Regions from separate parts of the Kitasatospora fiedleri genome, predicted to be linked through region 1. Evidence: predicted binding sites of a transcription regulator. Region 1 holds the regulator's gene; each other region holds the start of a gene.
What was found. Region 1 encodes HrcA, which represses chaperone genes, less so after heat shock. Its sites were predicted from a motif close to TTNGCACTCNGNNNNNCNGAGTGCNAA; they were not measured.

Region 1 (3,249 bases):
GTGGCTGGTCTCGGCGATCTCCACGTACAGGTCGCCGGCGGGGCCGCCGCCGGGGCCGACCTCGCCCTCCCCGGCCAGCTGGATGCGGGTGCCGTTGTCGACACCGGCCGGGATCTTGACCGTGAGGGTGCGGCGGGCGCGGACCCGGCCGTCGCCGGCGCACTCGGGGCACGGGGTGGGGACGACGGTGCCGAAGCCCTGGCACTGCGGGCAGGGGCGGGAGGTCATGACCTGGCCCAGGAAGGACCGGGTGACCTGGGAGACCTCGCCCTTGCCGCGGCACATGTCGCAGGTCTGCGCGGAGGTGCCGGGCGCGGCGCCCTCGCCGTTGCAGGTGGTGCAGGTGACGGCGGTGTCGACCTGGAGTTCCTTGGTGGTGCCGAACGCGGCCTCCTCCAGGGTGATCTCCAGCCGGATCATGGCGTCCTGGCCGCGGCGGGTGCGCGAACGGGGGCCGCGCTGGCCGGTCGCGGCGCCGAAGAAGGCGTCCATGATGTCGGAGAAGCCGAACCCGGCCGCGCCCGCGCCGAAGCCGCCCGCGCCGCCGCCGTTCGGCGACAGCGGGTCGCCGCCGAGGTCGTAGACCTGACGCTTCTGCGGGTCGGAGAGCACCTCGTAGGCGGCGTTGATCTCCTTGAACCGCTCCTGCGTCTTCGGGTCCGGGTTGACGTCCGGGTGCAGTTCACGGGCGAGGCGCCGGAACGCCTTCTTGATCTCGTCCTGCCCCGCGTCGCGTCGGACGCCGAGTACCGCGTAGTAGTCCGTGGCCACCAAATGCTCCGGTTTGTTCCGCCTCTAGAAGTGCCTGCGACAGCACGCTGCTTGTTGCGCCGTTCCGCTGCGGCCGCGCCGTTACGACTCCGCCAGGATCTGGCCGACGTACCGTGCCACCGCGCGCACCGCCCCCATTGTGCCCGGGTAATCCATCCGGGTCGGACCGATCACTCCCAGCTTTGCCACGCTCTGGTCGCCCGAACCGTAACCGACCGAGACCACCGACGTGGAATTGAGCCCCTCGTGCGCGATCTCGTGGCCGATCCGGACCGTCATCGCCGAGTCCGCCGTCTCGCCCAGCAGGCGCAACAGCACCACCTGCTCCTCCAGCGCCTCCAGGACCGGCCGGATGGTGAGCGGGAAGTCATGGCCGAAACGCGTCAGGTTGGCGGTGCCCGCCAGCATGATCCGTTCCTCGTTCTGTTCGGCCAGCGCCTCGAACAGGACCGTCAGCACGGTGCTGACGGCGGGCCGGTCGGCGGGCTCGAAGCTCGCCGGCAGGTCCTCCAGGACGGTCGGCACCTCGGGCAGCCGGCAGCCGCCCGCCATGCCGTTGAGCCTGGCCCGCAGGTCGCCGAGCAGGGCCTCGCCGACCGGGGCCGGGCAGTCGGCCATGCGCTGTTCGACCCGGCCGGTGTTGGTGATCAGCACCAGCATCAGCTTGGTCGGGGTGAGCGACACCAGTTCGATGTGCCGCACGGTGGAGCGGGTCAGCGACGGGTACTGGACCACCGCGACCTGCCGGGTGAGCTGGGCGAGCAGCCGCACCGTCCGGGCCACCACGTCGTCCAGGTCGACCGCGCCCTCCAGGAAGTGCCGGATCGCCCGGCGCTCGGGGGCGGTCATCGGCTTGACCTCGGCGAGCCGGTCGACGAAGAGCCGGTAGCCCTTGTCGGTGGGGATCCGGCCCGCGCTGGTGTGCGGCTGGTGGATGTACCCGTCGTCCTCCAGCGCGGACATGTCGTTGCGGACCGTGGCCGGGGAGACGCCGAGGTTGTGCCGCTCCACCAGGGCCTTGGAGCCGACCGGCTCCTCGGTGCCCACGTAGTCCTGGACGATCGCCCGGAGCACCGCGAGGCGCCGCTCGTCGAGCGGACGGGCGGTCGGGCGCGTGTCGATCAGTCGGCCGTCGGGCTTGCCGTCGTCCGGCATGGGGCACGCACCTCCGTCGTCGTCCGTTGACCCGGTGTCTGACCCGGCTTGGCACTCCACTGGTCAGAGTGCCAGGACCGTACCTGCCAGTGTACGGCCCGGGCCTGACGGCAGGAACGGTCCGCCCCCGTGATCCTCGACCGAAGGACCGGCGACGCGCCCGGGACGTGTCGCTTTCCCACCGAATTCCCATCGTTTCGGATGGTGCCCGCGGGGCCGCCCGGTGGCAGCATCGAAGGCGAGCGGGGCGGACGGCGCGGCAGCGCGGTCCGGCACCGCGCGAGGCACGAGGAGGAGCAGCGATGTCGGTGCCACAGCACTCCAGGTTCACCCCCGACCGCGGGCTGACCGGCCGGATGGTCACCACCATGTTCCTGATCGGGCTGGTCTACGTCGGCTTCACCGGCCTGCTGATCGTGCTGCTGCGCGGCGCCTGGCCGCTGGTGGTGCTGATCTCCGGCGGCCTGTTCGTCGCGCAGTTCTGGTTCTCCGACAAGATCACCGAACGGGCGATGGGCGCCCACCAGGTCACCCCCGAGCAGTACCCGCAGCTGCACGGCGCGGTCGACCGGCTGTGCGCGCTGGCCGACATGCCCAAGCCGCGGGTCGCGGTCGCCGACAACGACATGCCCAACGCCTTCGCCACCGGCCGCAACCCGCAGAACGCGGTGATCTGCGTGACCACCGGCCTGCTGCGCCGGCTGGAGCCGGAGGAACTGGAGGGCGTACTGGCCCACGAGCTGTCGCACGTCGCGCACCGGGACGTCGCGGTGATGACGGTGGCCGGGTTCCTCGGCGTGCTGGCCGGCGCGATGACCAGGATCGCCCTGTACGGCGGCATGATGGGCGGCGGCAACCGCAACAGCAACGACCAGAACGCGGCGATCGCCATGGTGCTGATCCCGCTGGCCTCGATGGTGGTCTACGCGATCAGCTTCCTGCTCACCAGGCTGCTGTCCCGCTACCGCGAGCTGGCCGCCGACCGGGCCGCCGCCCAGCTGACCGGCCGGCCCGCCGCGCTGGCCTCGGCGCTGACCAAGGTGACCGGGCAGATCGGCGCCATCCCGACCAAGGACCTGCGCAAGGCCCAGCCGTACAACGCCTTCTACTTCGCCCCGGCGCTGAGCGCCAGGGAGACCGCCTCCCAGCTGCTCTCCACCCACCCCTCGCTGGAGCAGCGCCTCGCCCAGCTGCGGAAGGTCTCCGACGAGCTCGGGCACTGAGCCCGCCCCCGCCGGAGCCACCCACCTCGGCCACCGCAGTCACGGAAATCACCGAAGTCACTCGAAGTCACTCCAAGTCACCGAAGAAGGAGCTCGCGGC
Region 2 (3,249 bases), 620 kb from region 1:
GCGCGAACACCCCCGCCCTGAACACCGCCGTCCAGGAGTGCGGGCCGCGCGCCGTCGTGCTCTGGCGGGAGTCCATGCAGATCCACGACATGCAGTACCAGGCCGCCGACAAGAAGCTCCGCAACGGCGACATCATCCTGGCCCACTTCCGCGGCCCCTCCGAGCTCAAGGGCGAGACCATGACCGGGATGTTCGGCGAACTGCTCGCCCGGATCCAGGAGCAGGGCTTCGCGGTCGCCCGCCTCGACGACTACCTGGCCCGGCCGACCGGCTGACCCAGCATCATCACCGGCCCGGCCGCCGTCCGGGCCACGATCACCGTCACCGCGTTCGGCCCGGCCGGCTTCAGCTGCCGCCGCAGCTCCTCCGGCACCACCGACGCCCCGCGCTTCTTGACCACCACGGTGCCGATCCGGCGCTCCCGCACCAGCGCCCGCAACCGCTTGACCTGGAACGGCAGCACGTCGGTCAGCTCGTACGCCTGCGCGTACGGCGTCGGGCGCAGCTCGTCCGAGGTGACGTACGCGATCATCGGGTCGATCAGCCGGCCGCCTGTCAGCTCCGCCACCTCCGCGACCATCCGGCCCCGGATCACCGCCCCGTCCGGCTCGTACAGGTAGCGGCCCACCGGGCCCACCGGCGGGTCCGGCAGCGCGCCGCCGGACAGCGAGTGCGGGCCCGGCAGCAGCGTCGCCCGGTACGGCTCGGCGGCGGCCGTGCCGAACCACAGCACCGCCTCCTTCACCTCGCCGCGGTCCGACACCCACTCCGCCTCGGCGCCCGCCGGCACCAGCTCGTGCGGGATGCCCGGCGCCACCTTCAACGCCCCGAACGGGGTGCGTCGGGCCGCCTCCACCGCCCAGGACAGCGGCGGCGAGTACGCCTCCGGGTCGAACACCCGGCCCTTCGAGGTGCGCCGCGCCGGGTCGGTGAACACCGCGTCGAAGCCCGCGGCGTCGACGTCCGCGACGTCCGCGCGGCGCACCTCGACCAGCTCCGCCACGCCCAGCGCCGCCGCGTTCGCCCGCGCCACCTCGCAGGTCAGCTCGTCCCGGTCCACCGCCAGCACCGCGATCCCGGCCCGGGCCAGCGCGATCGCGTCCCCGCCGATCCCGCAGCACAGGTCGGCCAGCCGCCGCACCCCCAGCGCCGCGAACCGCCCCGCCCGCCACTCGGCGACCGACCGCCTGGTCGCCTGCTCCACCCCGTGCTGGGTGAAGTACATCGACGCGGCGTCCGCCCCGAACTTCGCCTCCGCCCGCTGCCGCAGCCGGGCCTGCTCGAACGCCGCCCGCACCAGCTCCGCCGGGTACTCCCGCCGCAGCCTGGTCGCCAGCGCCAGCTCCCCGGCCGCCGTGAACCCCCGCAACTCGGCCAGCAGCGCCTGCCCCTGCTCGGTCAGCAGCGCCCGGAACGACTCGATCTCCACCGCACCATTGTCACGGCTCCGGTCAGCGCGCCAGTACCGCGAGCACGGCCGCCGCCAGCGCGGGCCCGGCCAGCCCCACCACCACCGGCGCGATCCGGTAGCCCCGCCGGGCGGTCACCACCACCGACACCGCCGGCACCCCCAGCCCCAGCGCCGCCACCGCGCCGCACAGCAGCACCGCCAGGCCCGCCCCGCCCCCGCGCTCCCCGGCCCCGCCCAGCGCGAACACCAGCACCATGACCGCGTAGGGCACCGCGCACAGCAGCGGCACCGCCAGCGCCAGCAGCCACACCGCGTGCCACACGTCCCGCCCGGTGGACGGGCGCTTCTTCGTCATGCCCCCATCGTGGCAAGGGAATTCGCGCGCCGCCTGAGTACCCGTACTCGGAACCGACCGGGTCGAACGGAAACTCGGGCCCGACTCCGTTGGCACTCTGGTTGACTGAGTGCTAACCGCGTCCTAAGGTCGTACCTGGCACTCCCCCCAGGGAGAGTGCTAACGCGATGAAGCGTGTCCGACCCCCGCGACGGCGGCCGCGCGCAATCGCCACCTACCTGTTAGACAACCCCGTAATCTCCGAAGGGGAGCTCGGACGTGACCACCAGCAGCAAGGTTGCCATCAAGCCGCTCGAGGACCGCATCGTGGTCCAGCCGCTCGACGCCGAGACCACCACCGCCTCCGGCCTGGTGATCCCGGACACCGCCAAGGAGAAGCCCCAGGAGGGCGTCGTCCTGGCCGTCGGCCCGGGCCGCTTCGAGGACGGTCAGCGTCTGCCGCTCGACGTCGCCGTCGGTGACATCGTCCTGTACTCGAAGTACGGCGGCACCGAGGTGAAGTACCAGGGCGAGGAGTACCTCGTCCTCTCGGCCCGCGACGTCCTCGCGATCATCGAGAAGTAAAGACGTCCGACCAGTAGACGTCCCAGCCCGCCCCGGATCCGTGTCGCACTGACAGGGGCCCGGGGCGCGGTTGTTGCTCCACGTACGCAGACCTACCCCTGAGGAAACGGGATCATGGCGAAGACCCTGCAGTTCGACGAGGACGCCCGCCGCTCGCTGGAGCGCGGCGTCAACAAGCTGGCCGACACCGTCAAGGTGACCATCGGCCCCAAGGGCCGCAACGTCGTCATCGACAAGAAGTTCGGCGCCCCCACCATCACCAACGACGGTGTGACCATCGCCCGCGAGGTCGAGCTCGACGACCCGTACGAGAACCTCGGCGCGCAGCTGGTCAAGGAGGTCGCCACCAAGACCAACGACGTCGCGGGCGACGGCACCACCACCGCCACCGTGCTCGCCCAGGCCCTGGTCAACGAGGGCCTGCGCAACGTCGCCGCGGGCGCCGGCCCGGCCGCCCTGAAGAAGGGCATCGACAAGGCCGTCGCCGCCGTCTCCGAGCACCTGCTCTCGGTGGCCCGCGAGATCGAGGGCAAGGACGACATCGCCGCCGTCGCCTCCCTCTCCGCCCAGGACACCCAGGTCGGCGAGCTGATCGCCGAGGCGATCGACAAGGTCGGCAAGGACGGTGTGATCACCGTCGAGGAGTCCAACACCTTCGGCGTCGAGCTCGAGTTCACCGAGGGCATGCAGTTCGACAAGGGCTACCTGTCCCCGTACTTCGTCACCGACGCGGAGCGCCAGGAAGCCGTCCTGGAGGACCCGTACGTCCTGATCAACCAGGGCAAGATCTCCTCCATCCAGGAGCTCCTGCCGCTGCTGGAGAAGGTCCTGCAGGCCGGCGGCTCCCGCCCGCTGCTGATCATCGCCGAGGACGTCGACGGCGAGGCCCTCTCCACCCTGGTGGTCAACAAGATCCGCG
Region 3 (3,249 bases), 1.8 Mb from region 1:
ACACCGGCGGCGCCGCCGAGGTGACCGCCGAGGGCGCCACCCTGGCCGCCGTCATCGCGGACCTGGAGGCGCACCACGCCGGCATCGCCGCCCGGCTGCTGGACGACGGCGGCAAGCTGCGCCGCTTCGTCAACGTGTACGTGAACGACGACGACGTGCGCTTCGCCGAGGGCCTGGAGACCGAGATCAAGGACGGCGCCTCGGTGTCGATCATTCCGGCGGTGGCCGGCGGCTGCTGACCCGGCCCGCATTCCCGCAGCCGCCGCCCGGTCCGGAATTCAATTACCCGGACCGGGCGGCGGCTCCGTGCGTAACCGGGCGGCGGCTCCGTGCGTACCGCGGTCAATGGGCCGCGCACCTGCGGTTATCCCGTCCGGCGGGCCGCCGGAATTCCGCCGGAGCCCGGGGAGTAGAGTGCCGGGCAGGGCTGTTCCCCTCCCCGGCCCGGTTCAATCCTCGATTACCGCACCGCGCCCCGCCCGGCCGGGCCGCCTTCCGTCCCGCGCCCCGAGACGTGCGCCGGGCGGCTTTCCCCGCCTTCTGTCAGGCCGCCGTCAGAATTGTTCCGGCGTTTTGCGGTGACGCGTCCGTTATGTCCCGCCGCAATTGTCGGCGGATGCGCCTTTCGCCCGGGACATCCCCCGCCGGGTGGCGGGTTTCCCCGGAAATTGGGCCTGTTGCAGAGGGCGCATATCCGGATACATTCAGCCGCGACAGAGGCTGCGCCGTACGGGGGGAGTCCCCAGGCCGGTCTTCCAGACCTCCGGGTCCGCGTCCTGCGGATCTCTGAAGGGCCCAGCACAGCACAAGGGGAGTTCGGAATGGCTCAGGGCACCGTCAAGTGGTTCAACGCCGAGAAGGGCTACGGCTTCATCGCGGTCGACGGTGGAGCGGACGTGTTCGTCCACTACAGCGCGATCCAGATGGACGGCTACCGCACCCTGGAAGAGGGCCAGCGGGTCGAGTTCGAGATCTCGCAGGGTCAGAAGGGTCCGCAGGCCGACATGGTCCGCGCCGCCGGCGCCTGACGGCCCCGGCGGACCCGCACGCACCGAAACCGCAGGCCCGCCCCCGACGCGACGCGTCCGGGGCGGGCCTGCGGCCTTTCCGGGGCCGCCCGGACCGCCCGCGGGTTTCCCGGCGGGACGGTCGGCGGGGGCCGAATGGGCTTGCACTCGCCACCCCAGAGTGCTAATCATTGGCGTTAGCACTCACAGCGTGAGAGTGACAAACGGACCGGGCCGGTGAGGCCCCGGAAGCGGTAGGGGAAGGGACCCCCGCTCTCCTGGGCCGTCCGTCGCGGGCACCCCTTGGTCCGAGCAGTCGACCGTGTCCCGGAGGACCACTTCTGATGGCCAAGATCATCGCCTTTGACGAGGAAGCCCGCCGCGGCCTTGAGCGTGGCATGAACCAGCTTGCCGACGCCGTGAAGGTCACGCTCGGCCCCAAGGGTCGCAACGTCGTCCTGGAGAAGAAGTGGGGCGCCCCCACGATCACCAACGACGGTGTCTCCATCGCCAAGGAGATCGAGCTCGAGGACCCGTACGAGAAGATCGGCGCCGAGCTGGTCAAGGAGGTCGCCAAGAAGACCGACGACGTCGCGGGTGACGGCACCACCACCGCCACCGTGCTCGCCCAGGCGCTCGTCCGCGAGGGTCTGCGCAACGTCGCCGCCGGCGCCAACCCGATGGCCCTCAAGCGCGGCATCGAGAAGGCCGTCGCCGCCGTCTCCGACCAGCTGCTGGCCCAGGCCAAGGACGTGGAGACCAAGGAGCAGATCGCCTCCACCGCCTCCATCTCGGCCGCCGACACCCAGATCGGCGAGCTCATCGCCGAGGCCATGGACAAGGTCGGCAAGGAAGGCGTCATCACCGTCGAGGAGAGCAACACCTTCGGCCTGGAGCTTGAGCTCACCGAGGGCATGCGCTTCGACAAGGGCTACATCTCCGCCTACTTCGCCACCGACCTGGAGCGCATGGAGGCGAGCTTCGAGGACCCGTACATCCTCATCGCCAACTCCAAGATCTCCTCGGTCAAGGACCTCCTCCCGCTGCTGGAGAAGGTCATGCAGAGCGGCAAGCCGCTCGTCATCATCGCCGAGGACGTTGAGGGCGAGGCCCTCTCCACCCTGGTCGTGAACAAGATCCGCGGCACCTTCAAGTCCGTCGCCGTCAAGGCCCCGGGCTTCGGCGACCGCCGCAAGGCCATGCTCGGCGACATCGCCATCCTGACCGGCGGCACCGTGATCTCCGAGGAGGTCGGCCTCAAGCTCGAGAACGCCGGCCTGGACCTGCTGGGCACCGCCCGCAAGGTCGTCATCACCAAGGACGAGACCACCATCGTCGACGGCGGCGGCGACAGCGACCAGGTCGCCGGCCGGGTCAACCAGATCCGCGCCGAGATCGAGAACTCCGACTCGGACTACGACCGCGAGAAGCTCCAGGAGCGCCTGGCGAAGCTCGCGGGCGGCGTGGCCGTCATCAAGGCCGGCGCCGCGACCGAGGTCGAGCTCAAGGAGCGCAAGCACCGCATCGAGGACGCGGTGCGCAACGCCAAGGCCGCCGTCGAGGAGGGCATCGTCGCCGGTGGTGGCGTCGCCCTGCTCCAGGCCGGTGTCGCGTTCGAGAAGCTGGAGCTGGAGGGCGACGAGGCCACCGGTGCCAACATCGTCCGCGTGGCCCTGGAGGCCCCGATCAAGCAGATCGCCACCAACGCCGGCCTCGAGGGCGGCGTCGTGGTCGAGAAGGTCCGCAACCTGCCCGCCGGCCACGGCCTGAACGCCGCGACCAACGAGTACGTCGACCTGATCGCCTCCGGCATCATCGACCCCGCCAAGGTCACCCGCTCCGCCCTGCAGAACGCCGCCTCCATCGCGGCGCTCTTCCTCACCACCGAGGCCGTCATCGCCGACAAGCCGGAGAAGGCCGCCGCGGCCGCCGGCGGCGGCATGCCGGGCGGTGACATGGACTTCTGATCCGACCGCCGGTTCCCACCGGCCCGGATCGGTCAGTCTCACGCCGCGAGGGCGGCCTCCTTCGGGAGGCCGCCCTCGCGGCGTTCTCGCCGGGGTCACCCCTTCGTGGGACGCTGGGGCCATGGACGGTTTCGGCGGCTTCGGGCCCGACTACCTTGAGGGCGAACAGCGTCATGAGGAAGAGGGGAGGCCGACGATGGCGGTCATGGCGGTCGAGTCGGACCAGCAGTGGTCCTACCTGCTGGACACCTGGCGGGAGCTGGACGCCCCCGAGG

Region 2: a site for HrcA is predicted at 1,856-1,882, ahead of groES (co-chaperone GroES). Genes of this name have one in related genera too.
Region 3: a site for HrcA is predicted at 1,169-1,195, ahead of groL (chaperonin GroEL). Genes of this name have one in related genera too.

The regions. Positions count from the first base shown of each region.
Region 1 covers NZ_OX419519.1:2,527,710-2,530,958, forward strand. Annotated here, with positions in the region: gene dnaJ (molecular chaperone DnaJ) at 1-771, opposite strand, end outside; gene hrcA (heat-inducible transcriptional repressor HrcA) at 853-1,926, opposite strand; gene htpX (zinc metalloprotease HtpX) at 2,229-3,149, shown strand.
Region 2 covers NZ_OX419519.1:3,151,059-3,154,307, reverse strand. Annotated here, with positions in the region: gene QMQ26_RS14445 (polysaccharide deacetylase family protein) at 1-275, shown strand, start outside; gene QMQ26_RS14440 (class I SAM-dependent methyltransferase) at 251-1,429, opposite strand; gene QMQ26_RS14435 (hypothetical protein) at 1,452-1,766, opposite strand; gene groES (co-chaperone GroES) at 2,025-2,330, shown strand; gene groL (chaperonin GroEL) at 2,445-3,249, shown strand, end outside.
Region 3 covers NZ_OX419519.1:4,357,987-4,361,235, forward strand. Annotated here, with positions in the region: gene QMQ26_RS20225 (MoaD/ThiS family protein) at 1-239, shown strand, start outside; gene QMQ26_RS20230 (cold-shock protein) at 822-1,028, shown strand; gene groL (chaperonin GroEL) at 1,352-2,974, shown strand; gene QMQ26_RS20240 (Uma2 family endonuclease) at 3,096-3,249, shown strand, end outside.